3 regions of the Kitasatospora sp. NPDC004669 genome follow, and region 1 is predicted to be linked to each of the others. Evidence: riboswitches for the same ligand, from Rfam matches in the RefSeq annotation. Region 1 holds a riboswitch; each other region holds the start of a gene.
What was found. A riboswitch is a leader RNA that binds a small molecule or an ion and turns the genes downstream of it on or off. The one in region 1 is predicted to bind thiamine pyrophosphate.
Positions count from the first base shown of each region.

Region 2: linked by a shared signal. The riboswitch ahead of ABZW30_RS00535 (cytosine permease) and the one ahead of thiO (glycine oxidase ThiO) in region 1 are both predicted to bind thiamine pyrophosphate.
Region 3: linked by a shared signal. The riboswitch ahead of thiC (phosphomethylpyrimidine synthase ThiC) and the one ahead of thiO (glycine oxidase ThiO) in region 1 are both predicted to bind thiamine pyrophosphate.

Region 1 covers NZ_JBEXKB010000031.1:61,891-69,586, forward strand. Annotated here, with positions in the region: gene ABZW30_RS24715 (class II 3-deoxy-7-phosphoheptulonate synthase) at 1-98, shown strand, start outside; gene ABZW30_RS24720 ((2Fe-2S)-binding protein) at 327-620, shown strand; gene bfr (bacterioferritin) at 643-1,122, opposite strand; gene ABZW30_RS24730 (sulfite oxidase-like oxidoreductase) at 1,354-1,983, shown strand; gene pknB (Stk1 family PASTA domain-containing Ser/Thr kinase) at 2,011-3,792, opposite strand; gene ABZW30_RS24740 (thiazole synthase) at 3,893-4,690, opposite strand; gene thiS (sulfur carrier protein ThiS) at 4,694-4,903, opposite strand; gene thiO (glycine oxidase ThiO) at 4,900-6,075, opposite strand; TPP riboswitch at 6,079-6,191, opposite strand; gene ABZW30_RS24755 (FAD-dependent oxidoreductase) at 6,316-7,518, shown strand; gene ABZW30_RS24760 (Rv2175c family DNA-binding protein) at 7,552-7,696, shown strand, end outside.
Region 2 covers NZ_JBEXKB010000001.1:110,713-118,408, reverse strand. Annotated here, with positions in the region: gene ABZW30_RS00560 (PP2C family protein-serine/threonine phosphatase) at 1-746, opposite strand, end outside; gene ABZW30_RS00555 (bifunctional DNA primase/polymerase) at 1,369-2,004, shown strand; gene ABZW30_RS00550 (DUF5926 family protein) at 2,224-3,207, opposite strand; gene ABZW30_RS00545 (ATP-binding protein) at 3,339-3,776, opposite strand; gene ABZW30_RS00540 (glycerophosphodiester phosphodiesterase family protein) at 4,180-5,004, opposite strand; gene ABZW30_RS00535 (cytosine permease) at 5,083-6,504, opposite strand; TPP riboswitch at 6,497-6,645, opposite strand; gene ABZW30_RS00530 (trypsin-like peptidase domain-containing protein) at 6,876-7,696, shown strand, end outside.
Region 3 covers NZ_JBEXKB010000001.1:322,191-329,886, reverse strand. Annotated here, with positions in the region: gene ABZW30_RS01520 (metallophosphoesterase) at 1-199, shown strand, start outside; gene ABZW30_RS01515 (hypothetical protein) at 463-1,305, shown strand; gene ABZW30_RS01510 (hypothetical protein) at 1,590-2,135, shown strand; gene ABZW30_RS01505 (LysR family transcriptional regulator) at 2,170-3,084, opposite strand; gene ABZW30_RS01500 (VOC family protein) at 3,227-3,613, shown strand; gene ABZW30_RS01495 (SRPBCC domain-containing protein) at 3,781-4,218, opposite strand; gene thiC (phosphomethylpyrimidine synthase ThiC) at 4,439-6,253, opposite strand; TPP riboswitch at 6,248-6,382, opposite strand; gene ABZW30_RS01485 (DUF5326 family protein) at 6,581-6,781, opposite strand; gene tenA (thiaminase II) at 6,975-7,643, opposite strand; gene ABZW30_RS01475 (cupin domain-containing protein) at 7,668-7,696, opposite strand, start outside.

The DNA.
Region 1 (7,696 bases):
TGCACCAGCGCTACGAGACGGCCTGCGACCCGCGGCTCAACCGCAGCCAGTCGCTGGACCTGGCGTTCCTGGTCGCGGAGATGTACCGCGGCCAGTAGGTCCTGCCGGCGTCCCGCCCCGAGCCGAAGGGCCGCGCCGGCACCGGGTCGGGAACGGCCCGGAGGCGAGCGGGCGAGTGACTGTGACGAAGGCCCCTCCGGATTCGGGATTCCCGAGCCCGGAGGGGCTTTTTCACGCCCGGATCGCCGGGTAAGGTGAGGCTTAGTGAACTAAGGCGAACCTTAGTCAAGATCCACTCTGTGCGCTTCACCCCGGGAGAGACCGCGATGTACGTGTGTATGTGCCATGCGGTCACCGAGGACCAGGTGAAGAAGGCGATCGACGAGGGTGCCGGCACCCCGCGCCAGATAGCCAAGGGCTGCAAGGCCGGTACGGACTGCGGGTCCTGCGTCCGCCGGATCCAGGCGCTGCTCGGTGAGCACGGCGCCCGGCCCTGCCCGACCGCCCGACTGGCCGCGAAGCTCGGCCTCGCGGAGCCGGAGGTCCAGGCCGCCCCCGCTGCTCCGGCCCCGGCACCGATGGCGCCGATCGCCCCGGTGGTCCCGCTGCGGGTGGCCTGAGCCGGTAGCCGGTAGCCAGCTCTCAGGACTCCGGCTGCTCGATCACCTGGGCGATGTAGAGCGCCTCGCCGAGCTTGTCCAGGAGCTCCAGCTGGGTGTCGAGGTAGTCGATGTGGTGCTCCTCGTCCGCCAGGATGGACTCGAAGATGTTCGCCGAGGTGACGTCGTTCTTGGCCCGCATCACCACGATCCCGCGCTTGAGCCGGTCGATCGCCTCGACCTCGATCTGGCGGTCCGCCTCGAACATCTCCTTGACCGTCTGGCCGATCCGGACGTGGAACAGCCGCTGGTAGTTGGGCAGCCCGTCCAGGAACAGGATCCGGTCGGTGAGCGTCTCGGCGTGCTTCATCTCGTCGAACGACTCGTGTCGGGTGTACTCGGCGAGCTTCGTCCAGCCGAAGTTCTCCTGCATCTTGGCGTGCAGGAAGTACTGGTTGATCGCGGTGAGTTCGGCCGTGAGCTGCTCGTTGAGGAACTCGATGACCTCCGGGTCGCCCTGCATGGTGCTGCCTCCCTGCGCTACGTCCTGCGGTGAGTCCTGCGCTGCGCATCCTGGCACCGTATTGGGAGGAAATTCCAGTAAGTTCACACTCACTAGGACATGTGTCGGAATGTCCGATTCAAGGTGAACTCGATGGGTGTGCGCTCGCCCATAGGCCCGTGTGGGCGGGGCGTGAAGCGCGCGTGAAGGGGCGCGCGCCGTGGCTTGGCCGCCGTCTGTCACCATGGAGCCATGGGTCAGTCCGAACAAGAACAGCTTCCGCCGTCTGACCCGAGGCTCCCTCCCGGGCAGCGCGCGCAGCGCGGCTGGCCCGCCCTGCACTACGGGCCGGTGCCCCGCTTCAAGCCCCCGACCTGGGACCTCCAGGTGTTCGGCGCCACCGCCTCGGCGGAGAAGCACAGCTGGGACTTCGAGGCCTTCAACGCCCTGCCGCGCACCACCGTGGTCGCGGACCTGCACTGCGTCACCAAGTTCTCGCTGCTCGGCAACGAGTGGACGGGCGTGCCCGCCGCCACCCTGCTCGACCTGGTGCCCCCGGCGCCCGGCGTCACCCACGTCATGGTCTGGGCCGAGTACGGCTACAGCGCCAACCTGCGGCTGGCCGACTTCGCCGACGAGCACACCCTGCTCGCCACCCACCGCAACGGCGAGGCGCTCACCGCCGAGCACGGCTTCCCGGTCCGGCTGGTGGTCCCGCGGCTCTATGCCTGGAAGGGGCCCAAGTGGGTGCGCGCGGTGGAGTACATGCGCGCCGACCGGCGCGGCTTCTGGGAGGAGCGCGGCTACCACAACCTGGCCGATCCGTGGCGCGAGCAGCGCTACTCCTACCAGGAGGAGCCGGGCGACGGGCCGCTCCGCTGAGGCGCGACGCCGTCCGGGGGAACTCGCTCAGAAGAGGGAGAAGCTGACCGTCACCACGGTCTTCTGCGGGCGCCGCTCGCCCGCCGCCGGGGACTGGCTGCCCACCTTGCCGATGCCGAGGGTCCAGTCGGTGGAGGCCTTCATGGTGAAGCCCGCCGCCTGCAGTGCCTTCTGCGCGTCGTCCCGGCTCATCCCGGTGACGTCCGGGACCGGCACCATGCCCTTGCTGACCACCAGCGAGACCGCGGCGTTCTCCTGCAGCAGCTGCCCGGCCGCCGGCGAGCTGCTGATCACCGAGCCCTGCGGTACGCCGTCGTCGTAGGTCTGTGTCACGGTGCCCTTGGTCAGCTGGGCGGCGGCCAGCGCGGCGGCCGCGTCGTCCGCGCTCTTGCCGGTGACGTCCGGCACCGCGATCCGCTTGGGGCCCTTGGAGACGGTGACCGTCACCGAGTCGCTCTTGCGGGTGCGCGCACCCACCCCGGGGTCGGTGGAGATCACCTGCCCGGCCGGGACGGACTCGCTGTACACCTCGACGAACCTGCCGTGCATGCCCTCCTTGTCCAGGATCCGCTGGGCCTCGCCCCGGTCCTTGCCGAGCATGCCCGGCACCGAGCCGTACAGCCCCTCGGAGATCCCGTAGGTCGCGCCGCCGACCGCCAGCACCAGGGCGGTCAGCGCGGCGGCCCAGATCATCGGCTTGCGCGGGAGGCGGCGCAGCCGACTCGGCCGGCGGGGCCGGACCGGGGTCGGCTCGTCGTACGGGCGCGGCTCGACCAGCAGCTGGTCCATCAGCTCCGCCGGCACGTCCAGCACGCTGGTGCGCTCCGGCGGCGCAGGGGTGTCGGCGGGCCGGGGCAGCGGCTGGATCACCGAGGTCGGTTCGCTGGTCGGGTAGCGCGGGCTGGGCCGGGTGGAGGCGGGCGGTTCGGCGTCCAGCTCCTCCGGGGTGAGGGTGCGACGGACCCGCTGGAGGGCTGCGAGCAGCTCGACCGCGTCGTACGGGCGGGCGTCGGCGGCCCGGGCGCAGGCACCGGCCACGATGGCGTCCAGCGCCGGGGCGACGGCGGGGGCCACCAGCGAGGGGGCGGGGACGTCCTCGTGCAGGTGCTTGTACATCACCTGGACGGGGTTGTCGCCGGTGTGCGGGCGGCGGCCGGTGAGCATCTCGTACAGCAGGATGCCGGCCGCGTAGACGTCCACCCGCTGGTCGGTGGGGGCGTCCGGGAGGATCTGCTCCGGGGCCAGGTAGGAGACGGTGCCCATCACGGTGCCGCCGGTGGCGGTGCTGGTCGAGGTGGGCGCGCCGTCGGCGCTGCCGAGCACCCGGACCAGGCCGAAGTCGGCGACCTTGACCAGGCCGCTCTCGGTGATCAGCACGTTCTCCGGCTTGACGTCCCGGTGGACCAGCCCGGCCCGGTGGGCGGCGCCGAGGGCGGCGAGCACCGGCTCCAGGACGTCCAGCGCGGCCCGCACCGACAGGGCGCCGCGGTCGCGCAGCAGGTCGCGCAGAGTGCGGCCGGGGACGTACTCCATGGCGAGGAAAACGTTTCCGCCGTCCGCGCCTTGGTCGAAGACGTTGACCACATTGGGGTGGGTGAGCTTGGCGACCGCCTTGGCCTCGCGGATGAAGCGGGCGGTGAAGCCCTCGTCCCCGGCGAGCTGGGGGTGCATCACCTTGAGGGCGACCACCCGGTCCAGCCGGGTGTCGGTGCCCTTGTAGACGGTGGACATCCCGCCGGTCGCGATGCGCTGCTCGACCCGGTACCTGTTGTCGAGCAGGGTACCGATCAGGGGGTCGTGCAAAGCCATGTCCACCCGGGCGATTCTAGTGGTGAAGCCGCGCGCCGGACCCGGAGGACGTCGCCTCCGGGCCCGGCTGTGCCCGGCTTGTGACACGGGACACCCGGTCTCAGAACGCCGGACGCTCGCGGGTGTCGAGGTCGGCGCGGCCGGCCATCGCGGAGGAGGCCTCGGCGTGGAAGCGGCGCGGGATGCGGCCGGCCCGGTGGGCGAGCCGGCCGGCCTCGGCGGCGTGCCGCATCGCCTCGGCCATCAGCACCGGCTCCTGAGCCCGGGTCACCGCGGAGGCGAGCATCACCGCCGAGCAGCCCAGCTCCATCGCCAGCGCGACGTCGGAGGCGGTGCCGGCGCCCGCGTCCAGGATCACCGGGACGCCCGCGCTCTCCACGATGAGCTGGAAGTTGTGCGGGTTGCGGATGCCCAGGCCGGAGCCGATCGGCGAGCCCAGCGGCATGATCGCCGCACAGCCGACGTCCTCCAGCTTGCGGGCCAGCACCGGGTCGTCGTTGGTGTACGGGAGCACGGTGAAGCCGTCGTCGACCAGGGTCTCGGCGGCGTCCAGCAGCTCGATCGGGTCGGGCAGCAGGGTGCGCTCGTCGGCGATCACCTCCAGCTTCACCCAGTCGGTGCCGAGCGCCTCGCGGGCCAGTCGGGCGGTCAGCACCGCCTCGCCGGCGGTGAAGCAGCCGGCCGTGTTGGGCAGCACCCGGATGCCGTTGCGGGTCAGCACGTCCAGGACGGAGCCCTGGGTGGTGGCGTCGACCCGGCGCATGGCCACCGTGGTCAGCTCGGTGCCGGAGGCGAGCAGCGCGCGCTCCAGGATCTCCAGGCTGGGCGCGCCGCCGGTGCCCATGATCAGCCGGGAGGAGAAGGTCGTCCCGGCGATGGTGAGAAGGTCGTCGGCCATGGCTCAGCCTCCCTGGACGGCGGTGAGGATCTCGACCCGGTCGCCGGTGGTCAGGGGCGTCTCGGACCAGGAACTGCGGGGCACCACGGCCTCGTTGAGGGCGGCGGCGACTCCGGTGTTGGCCCTGCTGACGGTGGCCACCACCTCGGCGAGGGTCGTGGCGGCGGGCAGCCGGCAGGGCTCGCCGTTGACGGTCAGGGCGATCTCGGTCATGCGGAGGCCTTCGTGGTGGAGTGGTCGGGGGAGAACCGGGTGGGCGTGAACGGCCTTGCGAGGTCCGGGACTTCTCCGGTGGCCAGATACTCGGCGACGAGGTCGGCGGTCACCGGGGTGAGCAGCACGCCGTTGCGGTAGTGGCCGGTGGCCGCGACCAGTCCGGGCAGCGGGGTCGGGCCGAGCAGCGGGGCGTTGTCCGGCGAGCCGGGGCGCAGCCCGGCGGCGGTCTCCACGAGCGGAAGTTCGGTGATGCCCGGTACCAACTCATGGGCATCGCGCAGGAGTTCGTACACCCCGCCGGCGGTGACGGTGGTGTCGTAGCCCTGCTCCTCGGTGGTCGCGCCGATCACCAGCTCACCGTTCTCGCGCGGCACCAGGTACAGGTGCCGGCCGCGCACCACCGCGCGGACGTTGCGGGAGAGGAACGGCCGGTAGGCGTCGGGGATTCGGAGCCGCAGCACCTGCCCCTTCACCGGGCGGATCGCGGGAAGCACGCCCTCGGGCAGGCCGGGCAGCCGGTGGCTGTGCGGTCCCGCGGCGAGCACGATCTGATCGGCGGTCACCGTCTCCCCGGTGCCGAGCCGGGCGCCGACCGCGCGGCCGTCCTCGACCAGCAGCTCGACGGCCTCGGTGCGCCGAGCGACGACGCCCGCGCGCTCACCGGCCAGCAGCAGTGCGGTGAGCAGCCGCCGGGGATCCACCTGGTGGTCGTTCGCGACGTGCAGGCCGCCGCGCACGCCGGGGGCCAGCATCGGCTCCAGTCTGCGGGCCTCCCGGCCGGTCAGCCAGCTCGACTCCAGGCCGAGCCGTTGGTGGAAGGCGTGCAGTTCGCGCAGTTCCTCGCGGTCGTCGGAGTCCAGTGCGACGGCGACCGTGCCGCAGCGGCGGTAGCCGGTGTCCTCGCCGCCGCTCGCCTCGGTGAGCTCGGCGGCGAAGGCCGCGTACCGCTCGTTCGAGGCCATGCCGAGGCGCAGCAGCGGCTCCTCGCCGTACTGCAGCTCGGTGACCGGGGCGAGCATCCCGGCCGCGACCCCGGCGGCCCCGCCGCCGGGGGAGGGGTCGACCACGATCACGTTCCGCAGCCCGCGCTGCGCGGCGCGCCATGCGACGGCGAGGCCGACGATGCCCCCGCCGATCACCAGCACGTCGGCGTGGGCGCCTGATGGCAAGCGTGACAAAGCTGCTCTTCTCCCTTCGCCGGTATGACCCGGATCAGGTTCGGACGGTCGCGGGCCGTGCCAGCCCGCCTCTCAGCCCGGTACGCCGGGCTCCCGTGTGGTCCACCCACCTTAACGCCGGGGGTCGGCCCGGCCGAAGGGTCGTGTGAGGGGCGGGACGGGTGAGCGGGGAGCTCGCCGTCGGGGTCCGGGGGTGGACGGCCGCCGGGTGCCCGCGCGGCGCTGAGTACAGTGACGGGCGTGGCAGAGCTGAGCGGAACGGATCAGGTGGTCGTCGTCGGAGCCGGGCTGGCCGGGGCGCAGTGCGCCCTGAAGCTGCGGCAGGGCGGCTGGCGGGGGCGGATCACACTGGTCGGCGAGGAGCCGCACGCGCCGTACGACCGGCCGCCGCTCTCCAAGGACGTGCTGCTCGGCAAGGCCGACGCCACCACCTTGGACATCGACTACGGGCAGCTCGGCATCGAACTGCTCACCGGCCGCCGCGCCACCGGCCTCACCCCCGGCGTGCTGCACACCGACGGCGGCGACCTCCCGTACGACTCGCTGGTGATCGCCACCGGCGCCGTCCCGCGCGTCCTGCCCGGCGCCGAGCGCGCGCACCTGCTGCACACCCTGGACGACGCGCTGGCGCTGCGCGCGCTGCTGCGCCCGGGGCTGCGACTGGTGCTGGTCGGCGCGGGCTGGATCGGCGCCGAGGTGTCCACCGCCGCGCGGCAGGCCGGCTGCGAGGTGACCGTGGTCGAGGCCGGCCCGGCGCCGGTGCCGGGCGCGCTGCCGTCCGAGGTCGGCTCGGCGATGGCCGCCTGGTACGCCGAGGCCGGGGTCGAGCTGCGCTGCGGGGTCGGTGTGGCCGCCGTCGAGCCGGGGGCGGTGCTGCTGGCGGACGGTTCGCACCTGCCCGCCGACGAGGTGGTGGTCGGCGTCGGCGCCCGGCCCGCGACCGGTTGGCTGGCCGACTCGGGCATCGAGCTGGACGGGACCGGCGCGGTCGTGGTGGACGAGGCGCTGCGCACCGGCCTGCCCGGTGTCTTCGCGGCCGGGGACTGCGTCAGCTACCCGTCGGCCCGCTCCGGCCTCCGGCTGGCCGTCCAGCACTGGGACCACGCGCTGCAGTCGGGCGAGGCAGCGGCCGCCGCCGTGCTCGGGGCGGACGCGGCGTACGACCCGGTGCCGTACTTCTGGTCCGAGCAGTTCGGGCGGATGGTCCAGTACGCCGGTCGGCACGCCGAGGGGGACGAGCTGCTGTGGCGCGGCAGCCCGCAGGACGCCTCCTGGTCGGTGCTCTGGCTGCGCGACGGGGTGCCGAGCGCGCTGCTGGCCGTCGACCGGCCGCGTGACCTGACCCAGGGGCGGAAGCTGATCGAGCGTGGGACGGCGCTGGACCGGACCCTCGCGGCGGATCCGTCGGTCGCGCTGAAGGGGGCCACCGCTTAGCGCCGGACGGCGTCGAGGTGGCAGTCTGGTGCCGTGAGTGAGATCGATGCCAAGACTGATGCCCTGGTCCCCGAGTGGCTGTACCTCCCCGACATCTCCGAGCGGTGGGGTGTGCTGGTCACCGAGGTCCGCAACATGGTCAAGAAGGGTGACCTGATCGCGGTCCGCCGCGGTCCCA
Region 2 (7,696 bases), on a different contig from region 1:
CGGTCCGGCAGCAGGCCGCGGCGCAGTGCCTCGGTGGTGCGCCGGATGCGTTCGGCGTCCAGCTGCTTGGCGAGCAGCGGGGCGGCGATCTCGCAGTAGCGGCGGGCGAGTTCGCGCTGGCGGTCGGTGGTTTGGGCGGGCCGGTCGTAGAACCAGACGGCGGCCGCGAGCGGGCCTTCCTCGGTGGTGGCGAGCGGCAGGCCGAAGGCGCCGCCGAGGCCGAGGTGGACGGCGAGTTCGCGCAGCCGGGCACCGATGGCGGGGTCCTCGGCGAGGTCGACGGAGTGCACCTGGGCGGGCCGGTCCTGCTCGCGCAGCAGTCGGGCGAGCAGGCTCTGCTCGGTCGGAACGGTCTCCAGGGCGCCGAGGCTGGCCCGGTCGAGGCCGAGGCCGACCGGCTGGCCGGCGCCGCCGCACGGCATCAGGGTGACCAGGACGCCTCGGTCGGCGCCGAGCAACGCGGCGCCGGAGGCGAGGACGGCGTCCAGGGTGGCGGCGAGGCCGCGGGCGCGGGCGAGCCGTTCGGTGTGCTCCTGCAGGCTGGTGATATCGGACAGACGTCCGGCCAAACGGTCCTGCACCGTGACGGACGGTGCCGTGAGGTCGTCCGCGGTGCCCTGCGGGGCGTCGGCGGGACCGGGCAGGCCCGGCAGGTCGAGGACGGTGAGCCCGCCCGAGCAACCGGGTTCGCCCAGCTCGGCGGTCATCGGCGACGGGTGGGACGTCGACGGATGGGACTCGGTCATGCCGCCACTCCTGACGCAGTGCTACGTGCCATGCGAAACCCCCAGATACGGCCAATGTGGAGCGAGCACGGCCAAAGGTCGCGTTTCGCCTCGATTCGCTACTACTCGTCATTGATCGACAGCAATGCCACCACTTCTACACAGGCCATTCGGGGCATGTCCAGATCCAGGACGACGCGGTGCCCGGTTCCACATCGTCATCACCCCGGTCGGAGGGCGTGCGTGGTCCGTGCACGCGCCGGTCGGGACCGGAGGTATGGAGCGGGCCGGGAGCGGGCAGAACCGAGAGGACGGACCGGGCGGCCGTCCGGATCGTATTCCCGCGCCGCCCGCGCACCGGGCTGGCCGGAAGTCTCTCACTCGTACGGTGGAACCAAGCGCGCCCGGGCGGCGTCCATCCGGTCGCATACGGGATTCTCGTTCCAAGGGCTGTTCCAGTGCGCGGCCCTTCTCATGTCGTGCTCCACACCGTGCTCCACGTCGTAGCCGCGCCGTCCCCGCCATGCCGCCCGCCCCCGCTTCGCGCCGTCCGGGGCCGTGTCGTCGCGGGCCCGCGTGGCGAGTCCCGACGGATGTCGGTGAGGCGGAGCGAACCGAGCGGTCAGGGAAAGGAACGAGCGCTATGCGTGAGAACCCGAAGAGCCGGTCGCAGGAGTCGTCCGCCCGGCTGGCCGCGGCCCTGACGGCCGCCGTCGAGCACCGCTGGCCCGTGGTGCCGGGCACCGTGCTGTGCGGCGGGCGCTGTTCCTGCGGCGACGAGGACTGCCCGGTGCCCGGCGCGCACCCGCACGACCCCTCGCTGCTGGCCGCCACCACGGACGCCCGGATGGTGCGCTGGTGGTGGGAGCGGCAGAGCCCGGACGCGCCGGTGCTGGCCGCCACCGGCTCCGCCGTCTCGGCGGTCTCGCTGCCCGCGGCGGCCGGGGCCAGGGCGCTGGTCTACCTGGGCGCGCTGCGGCTGCCGCTCGGTCCGGTGCTCGCGATGCCGGGCCGCTACGCGCTGCTCGTGGCCCCGTACTCGCTCGACGCGCTCGGTGAGATGCTCGCCCAACTCCCTTGGGTGCCGGGATCGCTGCGCTACCACGGGACGGGCGGCTTCCTGTCGCTGCCGCCCGGCGGGGCGGCCGGGCGGGTGCGTTGGGTGCTGGCGCCGCGGCCGGCTGCGGGTGGCGGGGTCTGGCTGCCGCAGGTCGGGCCGCTGCTGGGCGAGTTGGTGGAGGCGACGGTCCGGCTGGACAGCGGACGCCCGGCGCACTGACGGGCTGCCGGTCGGAAAGGGGTTCCGGGGCCCGGTTCTGCGGGCCGCTCCGGAAAAACAAAAGATCCGGCCGCTGGCGACGGGGGATGCACCAGCGACCGGACTCTTTAGACAGTAACAAGGATCCGCGCCCGCGCCAATTTCCAAGACGCCCTCCAGGCCCGGAAATTGCGCCTTCACGGCGACAATGTGACGCGTATCACCCTGATCCTGCGTGCTTTAGTTCAAGGTGACCTGACGGTTCACCAGGTTCGCGCGGGCGCGCCGCTCCTCGGCGGTCAGCGGGGTCTCGTCGGCGAGGACGGCGGCGAGCCGCTCGGCGAACTCGGCGGCCGGCTTCTCGCAGTCGACGGCGGTCATCGAGAGCGGGAGGTCCCACACCGGGACGGTCAGGCCGTGCGCGCGGAAGGAGCCGACCAGGCGGGTGTCCGCGCCGAGCGAGGCCTCGCCGGCGGCGTTCAGCCGGGCCAGCGCGTCCAGCAGCTTCTCCTCGGGCACGGTCATCACCCAGCGCAGGTGGTTCTTGTCCGGGGTGCCGCACCAGTAGGCGGCGTCGAGGCCGGCCAGCTTCTCGGTCGGGATGGCCGAGGCGTTGGCGCGCTCCAGGGAGGCGGCGACCTCGCCGGTGGCGGTCTCGGCGTCCTCCAGCCAGAACTCGAAGCCGGTGTGCACGGTGGGCGTGAACGCGGCGGTGACGTCCAGCAGGTCCTGCAGGCGGCGCCCGCCCGGGACGGTCCGGCGGGCCGGCACCGGGGTGCCCGGCTCGGTGGCGAGGGCCAGCTCCAGGGCGTCCGCGAGGTCGCGGCTGAGGTCGCCGGAGGCGGACTGGGTCTGCAGGCCGAGCAGGATCGAGCCGTCCTGGCGGCGCAGGGCCGGCCAGGCCAGCGGCAGCACGGTGGCCAGGGTGACCGACGGGACGTCACCGTTGGCGGTCTCCGCGACCCCGGCGGCCAGCGTCAGCGGCACCGTCGCGGCCGGCACCAGCTCGCGCAGCGCCACCCAGTCGGCCTCGCCCGACAGGCCCTCGAACGGGCGGTGCACCAGCTCCTGCACCGCGTGCGAGGCCTCCCGGCCGTGGCAGGCCTTGTACCGGCGGCCGGAGCCGCAGGGGCAGTCCTCGCGGGCCCCGACCACGGGGATCTCGCCCGTGACGGCGGTGGTGGACTGGCGCTGCGGCGCCTTCTTGGCGGCCTTCTTGCCCATGGTGCGGCTCTCCCGGGAACGGTGGTCCTTTGCTCCGGGAAGCCTACTGACGTTCCCCCGGCGCGCGGGAACGCGCCGGGGCGGGCGTCGTGCGGATACGTGCCCGCGGATACGCGCCCGCGGGCGTGCGGCTACGCGCTGCGCGCGTCACCGCCGGTGCGGCGGGCGTGTCGGCCCCGGGCGGGCAGCGCCGCCCAGACCGTCACCTCGCCCGGCGCGTCGCGCACGCCCCAGTCGGCGGCCAGCTCGTCGACGATGCTCAGGCCGCGGCCGCCGCGGGAGGTCAGCGAGGGACTGGCGGGCAGCGGCCGGGTGGTCGCGCCGCCGTCGGTGACCTCCAGGGTGAGCACGCCGTCGGTGTGCATCTGCCAGCGGACCAGCACGCCGCCGTCCGGCTCGTCAGCGCCGTCGCCGTGCTCCTGGCCGCCCGGTGCGGGGTGTGTCCCGGAGGGGAGGCCGACCAGCAGCTGGTCCACCACCTCGGCCTTGGCCCCGCGGCCGAGGGCCGGCAGCGGGCCGAGCGGACGGGCGTATCGACAGGCGTTGCTCAACAGTTCGGAAAGGATCAATACGGCATCGTCGATGACCGGTTCCGGTATCTGCCGGTCACCCAGATCTCGACGCAGTCGGCGCCGTGCGACCCCGACACTCGCTGGGCCGTGCGGCACTGCCATGGTCGATGAGGTCGGCCCAACTCCTGTGGGCACAGTACGCGCCACCATCAACGCCACCCCCGGACCTCCTTCAGCGTATGCCGAGGGATGGATGCCCCTTGGTAATGCGTCGGAAACGACCGCCGGAGGATCCCGCGAGTCCATTTCGAGCGGCGCGACTCAGGGTCGACAAGAGGCCATTCCACGCTCACCCTCTGTCGCCCGAACGCAAGAATTCCGACAATTACGTGCACGGAAGGTTTGGTTGCCGACCGGTGTGATCAGGCTGAACCGGTACGGCCTTCGGCTCGCCGGCGGATCACCGCCCGAGCTGGGCCAGCACCTCCGCGGGCCGGTTGGTGATGATCGCGGCCACGCCCAGCTCCAGGCAGAGCTCGACGTCGGACGGCTCGTCCACGGTCCACACGTGCACCTCGTGGCCCAGCTCGCGCAGCCGGGTCACCAGCTGCGGCTTGGCCCGGACCAGGTCCATGCCCGGCCCGGCGATCCGCGCGCCACCCGGCAGCGGCTTGCCCGGACGCAGCTGGCCGAGCAGCGGCAGCATCCGCTCGAACAGGAACACCCGGTGGTACTCCGGCGCGGCGGCGGCGACCCGGTTCAGCGCGATCGAGGAGAAGCTCATGATCCGGGCGGCCGGGCGGTCGCCGTCCCGGGTCGAGCCGATCTTGAACCGTTCCAGCATCCGCAGCAGTTCGGCCTCGACCCGGCCGCGGAAGCGCACCGGGTGCTTGGTCTCGATGGCCAGGTCCACCGGGCGGCCGCAGTCCACCACCAGCTCCAGCAGGCGCTCCAGCCGCAGCACGCCGCGCAGCTCGGGGTCGGTGCTGGGGCGGCCGGTCTTCCAGGCGCCGAAGTCGTACGCCTCCAGCTCGGCGAGCGTCATCGCGGAGACGGTGCCCTGGCCGTTGGAGACCCGGCCGATGCGGCGGTCGTGGACGCAGACCAGTTCGCCGTCGGCGGTGACCCGGACGTCGCACTCGACGGCGTCGGCGCCCTCGTCGAGCGCGCGTCGGAAGGCGGCGAAGGTGTGCTCGGGCAGGGCGTGGGAGGAACCGCGGTGCGCGATCACCTGGACGGAGGGCGCGGTGCGCGCCGTCGCCGAGGACAGGTCTGTGCTGGTCACGGGGGCAACGATAGGGGGCCGAGGTGAAGCGGAGGCGAAGCCGGTCCCAATCCGAGGGGCCGGCTTCGCCTCCGCGCCTCAGGACTGCGCCGCGCGCCGGGTCAGCGGGGTGAGCGCGAAGGTGACCAGGGCGGGCACCAGGAAGGCGAACAGCGAGGCCGAGGTCCACTCCTGCGGGGTGAAGTGCAGCGTCCGCTGGGCCGAGGTCCAGAAGTCCGTCCACCAGCCCGCCACCGCGGTCGGTGCGATGAACTGGTAGACCGCGAAGCCCAGTACCCACGGCAGCAGCATCAGCCAGCGGGACGGCGCCTTCTCGGAGAGGTCCCAGCCCTGCCGGCCGGCCCCGAGGAAGTAGTCCACCGCCAGCACCGCGAGCAGCGGCACGAACACCGAGCCGATCAGGCCGAGGAAGTTGCTGTAGGTGTCGGTGAACTTGTCGATCCGCAGCGCCAGCACGGTGGTCAGCACGCCGATCCCGCCGCTCAGCACCCGGCGGTCCACCCGCGGCAGCAGGTTCTGCAGCGACATCGCGGTCGAGTACACGTTGGCGAAGGACTGGTCCGTCTCGCGCAGCACCAGCACCAGCAGGAACAGCCAGCCGGCCCAGACGCCGAGGAAGGAGTCGAAGAGCTTGTCCGGGTCGCCGCCGGACTGCAGCAGCGCCATCAGGCCGAGCACGTAGCACCACACCTGGGCGATCGTGTAGCCGGAGAAGCTGCCCCAGAAGGCCGAGCGCGCGGTGCGCGAGTGCCGGGTGTAGTCGGCGGCCAGCGGGACGAAGGAGACCGACACCGCGATCATCGCGTCGGTGGCGCCGAGGAAGCCCTTCCAGTTGCCCGCGCCCGGGTCCGGCACGCCCTGACGGCCCAGCTGGACGGTGAAGTACACCATCGCCACGGCGACCGCGCCGGCCACGAAGCGTCGCAGCACCGCGATCGAGCCCAGCGGCCAGATCGTCAGCGCGGTGGTCAGCGCGCCCGCGAGCAGCACGAACAGCCAGCGGTAGCCGCTGGTGTGGGCGACGGTCTGCGCGCCCGCCGAGATGGTCAGCAGCTCGAACACGCCCCAGCCGATGCACTGGACGATGTTCAGCACGGTCGGCAGGTAGGACAGCCGGGTGCCGAACAGCCCGCGCAGGTTGGCCATCGCGGGGGCGCCGGTCCGGGCGCCGATCAGCGCGGCCACGCCGAGCATCGCGGTGCCGACCGCCGTACCGGCCACGATCGCGGTCACCGCGGCGGCCAGCGACAGCTCGCTGCCCTTCTCGCCGAGCACGGTGGCGGCGGTGGAGAAACCGATCAGGCTGACGCCCAGGTTCATCCAGAGCGCGAAGTGGTCCCGGAAGCGCAGGGTGCGCGGCGGCTCGGTGTCCAGCACCAGCGGCGCCTCGACCCGCTCGTCGGTCGCGGGGGCGGCGGCCGCAGCCGAGTCCGCCGGAAGATCGGGGAAATCCTTGGACGCGGGCGCGTTCGAAGAAGAGGATGGCGAAGCAGGCGGCATGGCCGATACTCCCTACGCCGGCATTACCCGGACAGGTTCCGGCGGTCAGCGCCCCCTCGACGGTCCGCTGGTTCTTGCCTTGGCGTACGGTCGACATGCGCACTCTCAGCCTGGTCGGTCCAAGCTCCCGCGTGTCAGTTTGGAGCGACAGGCTAACCGGCACGGGTACGAACGCCAAAGGCCACGGGGTGCGCGGTCCGCATCGCGGAACGTCCGGGCGGGGGGAGGGGAGCCCTCGACGGTCACCCGTCGGCGCCGTCGTCGGTGCCGGCTAAGGATTCTTATGAGTTCTTCAGAGGGGTCCTTACGGCAATCGAATCGTCGGTGCGAAAAACTATGGTTCTTGGTTCTGTCAGCTATGGAGGTCGTCCGTGAGCACCGAGCGCGAGGTTGGGCCCACCGGGCCGCAGGGGGAGCAGCCCGCGGGTCCCCAGGAGGAGGCTGGGTCCGCCTCCGACGGCACCGCTCAGGGCGGCCACAAGCCGACGATGGCGTTCAGCCGGGTGCCCGAGCCCGAGCCCGAGGCCAAGCCGGAAGCCGCTGACGCGGCGCCGGCCGACGGCGCTCCGGGCGGCGGGCACAAGCCGACCATGGCGTTCAGCCGGGTCCCGGAGCCGGAGGCCAAGCCCGAGCCGGCTGCGGCCGAGGCCGCCCCGGAGGCTCCGGCTGCCGAGGCCGTTCCCGCCGAGGGCGGGCACAAGCCCACCGTGGCCTTCACCAAGGTCCCGGCGCCGCAGGCCCCGGCGGCGCCCGCCGAGGAGCCTGCGGTCGACCCGGTCACCGGCTACATCGACGCCCCGCCGCCGGTGCTGCCGCCCGCGCCGCCCGTCGCGCCCGGCGCGGCGGCCCCCGCCGCGCCGGCTGCTGCGCCGGCCCCGGCCGCCCCGGCCCTGCCGCCGGCTGCCAACCCGTACGCGACGCCGTCCCACGGCGTGCCCGCCGCCGGTGCGCAGGAGCCGTACGGGGCCCCCGCCGCGGTTGCCCACGAGCCGTACGGCACTCCGGCCGCCGCCGGCCAGGAGCCCTACGGCGCCGCGCCCGCCGGTGCGCCCGCCGCCCACGGCCACCACCCGTTCGGTGCCGGCCAGCCGCTCGGCGGTTGGGGCGCCGGCCACGACGCCACCTCGGGCGGCGCGGGCTACCCCGGCGGCCCCGGCGGCCCCGGCGGCCCGCTCGGCTACCCGGCCGACTA
Region 3 (7,696 bases), on a different contig from region 1:
GCTGCTCGACACCTACGGCGGCACCCGGATCGTGCACGGGCACAGCCCGATCCCGTACCTCACCGGCGCGGTGCACGCCGACGACGGGCAGCCGCCGCACATCCCCGGGCCGTACGTGTACGCGGACGACCTGGCGGTGGCGATGGACGGCGGGGTCACCATGGAAGGGCGACTGCTGGTCGCCCGGCTGCCGATCTGACCATCCGACCGTCCGTCAACCGAGCTTTAGCGTCGAACAGTTGTTCCCGGCGCCCGGGCCGCCGAACGCGCGCGGCCCGGGGCGCGAAATTCCGGAAACCGACTGTCAGCACAGCCGCACCCGCCCCTACCATGAGGCACACCACACCCGGCCGCCCGTCCGGCGGCCAGCCTCCGCGCCCGTTTCGGCGTCCTGAGGGTCCCCGCGTCCTCGATGCGCGTCCTTCCTCGATGCCGATCGGGGTCCGCATGAACGGGGTCCCCATGTCCAACCCCCCGCCGCTGCTCGCCGATGACCGCCCGGAGTACGAGCGCCTCCTCGACGAAGCCCTGCGCGACCGCACCGTTCTCACCGCCCTGCGCGCCCCCGGCGCGCTCACCGCCGACCAGCTGCGCATCCGCGCGCTGCGCGACGCCGACGGCATCAACGCCGCGGCCGCCACCGAGTACGCCCACTACACCGCACTGCGCGAGAGCCTGCGCAGCACGCCCCCGCCGCCGCCCGGCACCGAGCCCTACGCCCCCGGCCTGCTCAGCCAGCTGCGCTCCGCCAACGGCGGCGCCGGGCTGTTCCCCGTCCTCACCGTGCTCACCCCGATCCTCGCCTGGACCGCCGCGCTGGTCCTGCTGCTGATCGGCTACCTGCTGCGCGCCGCCGACTCCAGGCTCACCCTCGCCCGCTCCCTGGTCACCGCCGGCTGGGTGGCGCTCGCCGCCGGGGTCGCCGCGATGGCCGTCGGCACCATCGGGCTGCTCCTCACCGCCATACGCGACGGCGCCGCCGCCGTCCCGCCCGGCACCGACCGGGAGCTGGCCGCCGAACTCGCCGCCGCCCGCGGCGAATGGCGCACCGCCCTGCGCGAGCGCGGGCTGCTGCCCTACCTGCACACCCACCTGCCCGCCGTCCCCGGCCGCCCCGCCCCCGGCTTCAGCAGCCCCGACTTCACCAGCCCCGGCTACACCCCGCCCGCCTTCACCAGCCCCGGACCGGACGGCCCCACCGGCCCCGAGGGACGCACCCCCCGGCCCGCCGCCTTCACCCCGCCCGACTTCACCGGGCCCGGCTACAGCCCGCCGTCCTTCACCGGACCGGACGACGTGGGCTGAGCCCGCCCGGACCGCACGACGCGGCCCGCACCGTCGGCGCCCGCACCGCCCCACCGTCCAACAGCCGTGCCGCCAGTGCCCGCCGGCCGTCGTCGAACGGCGCGGCACCGAGGACGACCGGCGCCGGCGCGGCCGACGGCAGTCCGTCCGGTTCCGCCTCCCCGCCCATCCCCCGCCAGGGGGACCCGGTTCACCCCGGCTGCGGACGCCCCGCACCCCGCCCTCCCGCGATCCTCGGACCAACGGCGGACGACCGGCGTCCGCCCCGGCCGGGAGGCAGAACCATGAACCTACGACTGCACGGGGCACCCGCCGAGGGCGTACCGCGCTGGGCGGTCCGCGCCGCCTACGCGATCTCCCTCCTGGTGCTCCCGTCCTGCCTCTGGCGGATCGGCGGCTTCATCCTCGACCTGCCGCTGCTCGAACACGGCCCGATCCCACCGGACCGGGACCCGGCCTCCTTGGACGGCTGGGCCTACATCCTCACGCTCAGCGTGCTCAGCGAGGCCCTGGCCCTGCTCTGCACCGGCCTGGTCTCCCGCTGGGGCGAGGTGTGGCCGCGCTGGATCCCCGCCCTACGCGGCCGCCGTATCCCGGTCCTCGCCGCCGTCATCCCGGCCGGCCTCGGCGCGACCGTCCTGATGGTCTTCCCGTACGCGATGGCGATGTTCGCCTGCGGCCTCACCATCCGAGGCGACCGTGGATTCGGCCTCGTCACCCACGGCTGGCAGACCGCCGCATTCTGGGTCAGCTACCTCCCCCTCGCCGCCTGGGGCCCGGTGCTCGCCGTCCTCACGGTGCACTACTACCGCCGCCGCAGGGCCGGTTGAGCACCTTCGGGTCCGCGCTCGGCCTGCCGGCAAGCTACCGAACGGCGCCGGCACCGGAGGCAGCACCGGCGGCCGCCACCTCGGCCGCGGCCCGGACGAACTCGCGGACGCGCGCGGTGGTGTTGCCCGGCCGCCAGACCAGGCCGCGTTCGATCGGCGGGGCGTCCTGGATCGGGACGTAGGCGAGGTCGGGGCGCGGGTAGTACTGGCGGCAGTGCTCGCCGACCGGGAGGACGCCCCGGCCCATGGCGACCAGGCTGAGCATCTCGGAGAAGGTCCCGCCGGACGGCCCCTCGGGGACGGGACGGCCGGACGGGGTTCGGTCAGGGGTGCGGTCGCGCTTGAACCCGATCGAGGTCACGGCCGGGTACTGCACCACCGGGTGGTCTGCGAGCACTTCGAGCGACACCGAGGCCTCGGCGGCCAGCGGGTGCCCGACCGGGACCGCCAGGGCGCGCCGCTCGGTGAGCAGGACCGGGCCGAGGACCATGCCGTCGAAGGGGTAGGAGGCGACCAGGACGTCGATCGAACCGTCCTCCAGGCTGGATCGGGAGTTGGAGAGCTGGACCTCCCGTACGTCCACCCGGCATTCGGGGTGCCGCTCACCGAACAGCGCGACCGCCTTGAGCAGCACCGGCGCCGTCCACTCCCCGAGGAACGCGACCCGCAGCTCGCCGGTCACCCCCCGGCTGGCGTCCACGGCCCGGCGCAGCGCCTCCTCCAACGCGGCCACCACCGGGGCGAGGTCCTCGGCCAACTGCCGCCCGACCGCGGTGAGTCGGACGGACCGGCTGGTGCGCTCGAACAGCTGCCCGCCGATCCGGCGCTCCAGCGTCTTGACCACCTGGCTGACCCGCCCGGTGGTGAGGCGCAGCCGCTCGGCGGTCCGTCCGAAGTGCAGTTCCTCGGTCAGCGCGAGGAAGACCTCGATCTCCAACCGTTCCAGCATGCCGCCACCCGCCCCGTCGTTGAACCCGAAATCGTTTAATCCGGCTCAACGATCGTACGGGGATCCGGCATTGATGATCACGCCCGCCCGGAGGATCGTTGAACCCGTCCACAGCGAACCCAGCACACCGGAGCCGATCACCATGCGCGTCGTCGCCCTCGACCACCTGGTCCTCAACGTCGCCGACATCGAGCGGTCCCTCGCCTTCTACTCCGGCCTCCTCGGCCTGGAGCCGGTGCGGGTCGACGAGTGGCGGGCGGGCAAGGTCTCGTTCCCGTCCGTCCGGGTCAGCCCCGAGACGATCATCGACCTGTTCCACCGCCCCCGGCACGAGTCCAACGTCGACCACATCTGCCTCACCGTGGAGCCCCTCGACTGGCAGGAGGTCGTCGACTCGGGCGTCTTCACCGTCCTCGACGGCCCCGGCCCCCGCTACGGCGCCCGCGGCACCGCCACCTCCCTCTACGTCCAGGACCCGGACGGCAACACCGTCGAACTCCGCTGGTACCCCCAGGACGCCACCGACTGAAAAGCCGCCCACCGACAGCCGCCCACCGACAAGGGTGCTGTCCCGGACTCACGGGGGAGGACCGGGACGGCACCCGACAGAGCGGCGGGGTCGGCCCGCCGGCGGCAGGTGGACCCGGCCGCCCCGGGCCTTGGACGCGGCCGGGGTCTCCGGTGCGGCGTCGAGGGTCAGTGCCGGGCCGCGAGGTGCTCGACCAGGCGGTCGAAGCTGGAGTTGAGGCCCGCTTCGGCCTCCGGGCCGCGGAACATCGCCGGCACGTCGGTCTGGTGCAGCACCACCCTCGTACGGCTGTCGCCGAGGTCGGTGAAGGTGAGGGTGGAGCGCATGCCCGTGCCCTCCACCGCCATCGCGAAGAACTCGCCGGGCCGGATGTCGGTGATCTCGGCCTTCAGGGGGTATCGGTCGCCGGTGGCATCGATGACCATGGTGCTGTCGTAGCGCCCGCCGACCTCCGGCTCGATGGTCACGGTCTCCAGCGGAACATGGGTGCCGACCGGGCCCCAGAAGCGGACGAACTGCTCGGGGTCGATGTAGGCCTGGAACGCCGCGGCCGGGGTGCCCGGCAGCTCACGGGTGATGGTCAGCTCGCCCAGGTTCTCGGTCATCTCGGTGTCTCCTCCGTGGTCGCGTTGTCGCTTTCACAGAGGTAGACCGGGACCGCGTGAAGAACTCATCGCTGTTCGCGGAGGTTTCTTCGACGAGTTTCCCGGGGCCGGTGCGCACGCGCCGCCGAGGGGCGGGGCACCGGGCATCGTCGCAACGGTTCCACCGCACGAGGGTGCCGCTCCGGGCACGTGGACCGACCCGGAACGGCACCCTCGGATGTCAGTCCGCCAGCGGCAGGTAGACCCGGCTGCCCTGGGCCTTGAACTCCTCGGACATGGCCTGCATGCCGGCCTCGGCGTCGGCGTCGAACTCGCTGGAGACCGCCGTCGAACCGTCGCCGTGCTCGTCGCGGATCTTCTGGGAGATCTTCATCGAGCAGAACTTCGGGCCGCACATCGAACAGAAGTGGGCCGTCTTGGCGGGTTCGGCGGGGAGGGTCTCGTCGTGGAAGTCGCGAGCGGTCTCCGGGTCGAGGGCCAGGTTGAACTGGTCCTCCCAGCGGAACTCGAAGCGGGCGTCGGAGAGGGCGTCGTCCCAGGCCTGGGCGCCGGGGTGGCCCTTGGCGAGGTCGGCGGCGTGGGCGGCGATCTTGTAAGTGATCACGCCGGTCTTGACGTCGTCCCGGTTGGGCAGGCCCAGGTGCTCCTTGGGCGTGACGTAGCAGAGCATCGCGGTGCCCCACCAGGCGATCATCGCGGCGCCGATGCCCGAGGTGATGTGGTCGTAGCCGGGGGCGACGTCGGTGGTGAGGGGGCCGAGGGTGTAGAACGGCGCCTCGTCGCAGATTTCCTTCTGGAGATCCATGTTCTCCTTGATCTTGTTCATCGGGACGTGACCCGGGCCCTCGATCATCACCTGGACGTCGCGCTCGCGGGCGATCCGGCCCAGCTCGCCGAGGGTCTGCAGCTCGGCGAACTGCGCCTCGTCGTTGGCGTCCGCGATCGAGCCGGGGCGCAGGCCGTCACCGAGCGAGAAGGTGACGTCGTAGGAGGCCAGGATGTCGCAGAGTTCCTCGAAGTTGGTGTAGAGGAAGTTCTCCTTGTGGTGCGCCAGGCACCACGCGGCCATGATCGAGCCGCCGCGCGAGACGATGCCGGTCTTGCGGCGCGCGGTGAGCGGGACGTACCGCAGCAGCACGCCGGCGTGGACGGTCATGTAGTCGACGCCCTGCTCGCACTGCTCGATGATGGTGTCCCGGTAGACCTCCCAGCTCAGGTCCTCGGCCCTGCCGTCGACCTTCTCCAGGGCCTGGTAGAGCGGCACGGTGCCGATCGGCACGGGGGAGTTGCGCAGGATCCACTCGCGGGTGGTGTGGATGTTGCGGCCGGTGGAGAGGTCCATGACGGTGTCGGCGCCCCAGCGGGTGGCCCAGGTCATCTTCTCCACCTCCTCCTCGATCGAGGAGGTGACGGCGGAGTTGCCGATGTTGGCGTTGATCTTCACCAGGAAGTTGGTGCCGATGATGGCCGGCTCCACCTCGGGGTGGTTCACGTTGACCGGGATGACGGCACGGCCGCGGGCCACCTCGTCGCGCACGAACTCGGGCTCCAGGCCCTCGCGCAGCGCCACGAACTCCATCTCCGGCGTCACCACGCCCCGCTTGGCGTAGGCAAGTTGGGTGACGGCAACGCCACCGCGACCGCGCAGCGGGCGGCGCGGGCGGCCGGGGAAGACCGCGTCCAGGTTGCGCAGGTTGCCGCCGCGCGGCGAGGTGTGCTTGATCCCGTCGTCCTCGGGGCGCGCCTCGCGGCCGTCGTACTCCTCGACGTCGCCGCGCTGGCGGATCCAGGGGTCGCGCAGGGCGGGCAGACCGCGCCGCACGTCGGGCTCGTACGACGGGTCGGTGTACGGGCCGGAGGTGTCGTACAGCGGCACGGTCCTGCCGTTGGTGAGCTGCACCTCGCGGTACGGCACCCGCAGGTCCGGGCGGGACCCGTCCCGGTAGGCCTTGCGCCAGGCCGGGGTGGGGTAGCCGGTGCGCTCGCTGCTGGGGGCGCCCTGGGCAGACTGCGGCTGTGCTTCGAACGTGGTCATCTGACCTCTACTCCCTACGCCGGCATTACCCGGTCAGGTTCCTGCGGTCGACGCAGCCGTCGGTCCGTCCGTCGACGTCCCGGTCAGCGCCCTCTCAGCCCGGTGCTCCGAGCTCCCGCGTCGCAGGCGGTGTTGCCTGCACATGACGCCCAACACGGTAGCGAGCCGATCGCCGCAGGTCCAGACGGCCTTCGGAGGGAAATCCGGCACCGCGGCCGGCGCGGCCCGGCCGGCGGCCGAAAAGGCCGAGGCCCGGCCCCCGCGGACGGGGTGCCGGGCCTCCGGAGGTGCTCCGCCGTGCTCCCCGGACGGGGCGGCGGAGCGGGTTCAGTGCTTCGCGGCCTTCTTCACCAGGATCACCACGGCCGCCGCGATGCCCACCACGACCAGCAGCTTGATCAGGATGCTCAGCAGGGCGCCGACCACACCGAAGACGAAGGCGATGATGTTCCAGGCCAGCACCAGGACCAGCACCGGGATGACGATGTTGCGCACCCAGGAGGGCAGCGACTTCCAGAGCTCAGCCATGTCGGTTCCTCTTCTCCCCTCGGGCCGGCTGCCGTCCGGTGCCGCATCCCGCTTGCTTTCGATGCTTCGATCGTACGGTGGCCGCAGCGCCGGAACGAGGCCCAACGGCCCGGAGAGAACCCCGAGATCACCCCGACCCCGACCCCCGGGACAACCCCCGAGAGGTCGGGGTCGGACACCCCCCGGACGGGGGTCAGACCGGCCAGCGCTCCCCGCGCCAGGCGGCGTCCCAGAACATCCACTCGTAGCGCGAGGTGGTCCTGAAGTGCTCGACCACCTTGCGGCGTTCGGCCGTGGAGAGCTCCTCGCCGAGCCGGTCGGTGAGCGCCAGCACCCGGCGCACCACGGACTGGAAGGCCTCGTCGCCGTAGGTGGCGATCCACTTGGCGTACAGCGGGTCGGGAGAGCCCTGGGCGAGCAGCGCCTCGCCGACCCGGGCGTAGATCCAGTAGCAGGGCAGCACCGCGCCGAGCGCCTCGGCGAAGGACCCGCCGTAGACGGTGGCCAGCAGGTAGCTGGTGTAGGCCCGGGTGGTGGGCAGCACCGGTTCGGCGGCGGCCTCCTCGGCGGTGCCGCCGAAGGCGGTGAGGAACTCGGCGTGCATGCCCTGCTCGGCGGCCAGCGCGCCGACCGCGTCGTCGGCGAAGGCCCGGACGTCCTCCTCGCCGGGTGCCTTGGCGGCGCAGACGGCGAGAGCGCGGGCGTAGTCGCGCAGGTAGTGCGAGTCCTGGACGACGAAGTGGCGGAAGGCCTCGCGCGGCAGGGTGCCGTCGGTGAGGCCGCCGATGAAGGGGTGGGCGAGGATCTCGGCGTAGATCGGCTCGATCGACGCCCAGAGCTCGTCGGTGAGACTACGGGTCATACGAACGACCCTAGCCGCCCGGCGTCAGTCCTCCGGCGGGGAGAACACCACCA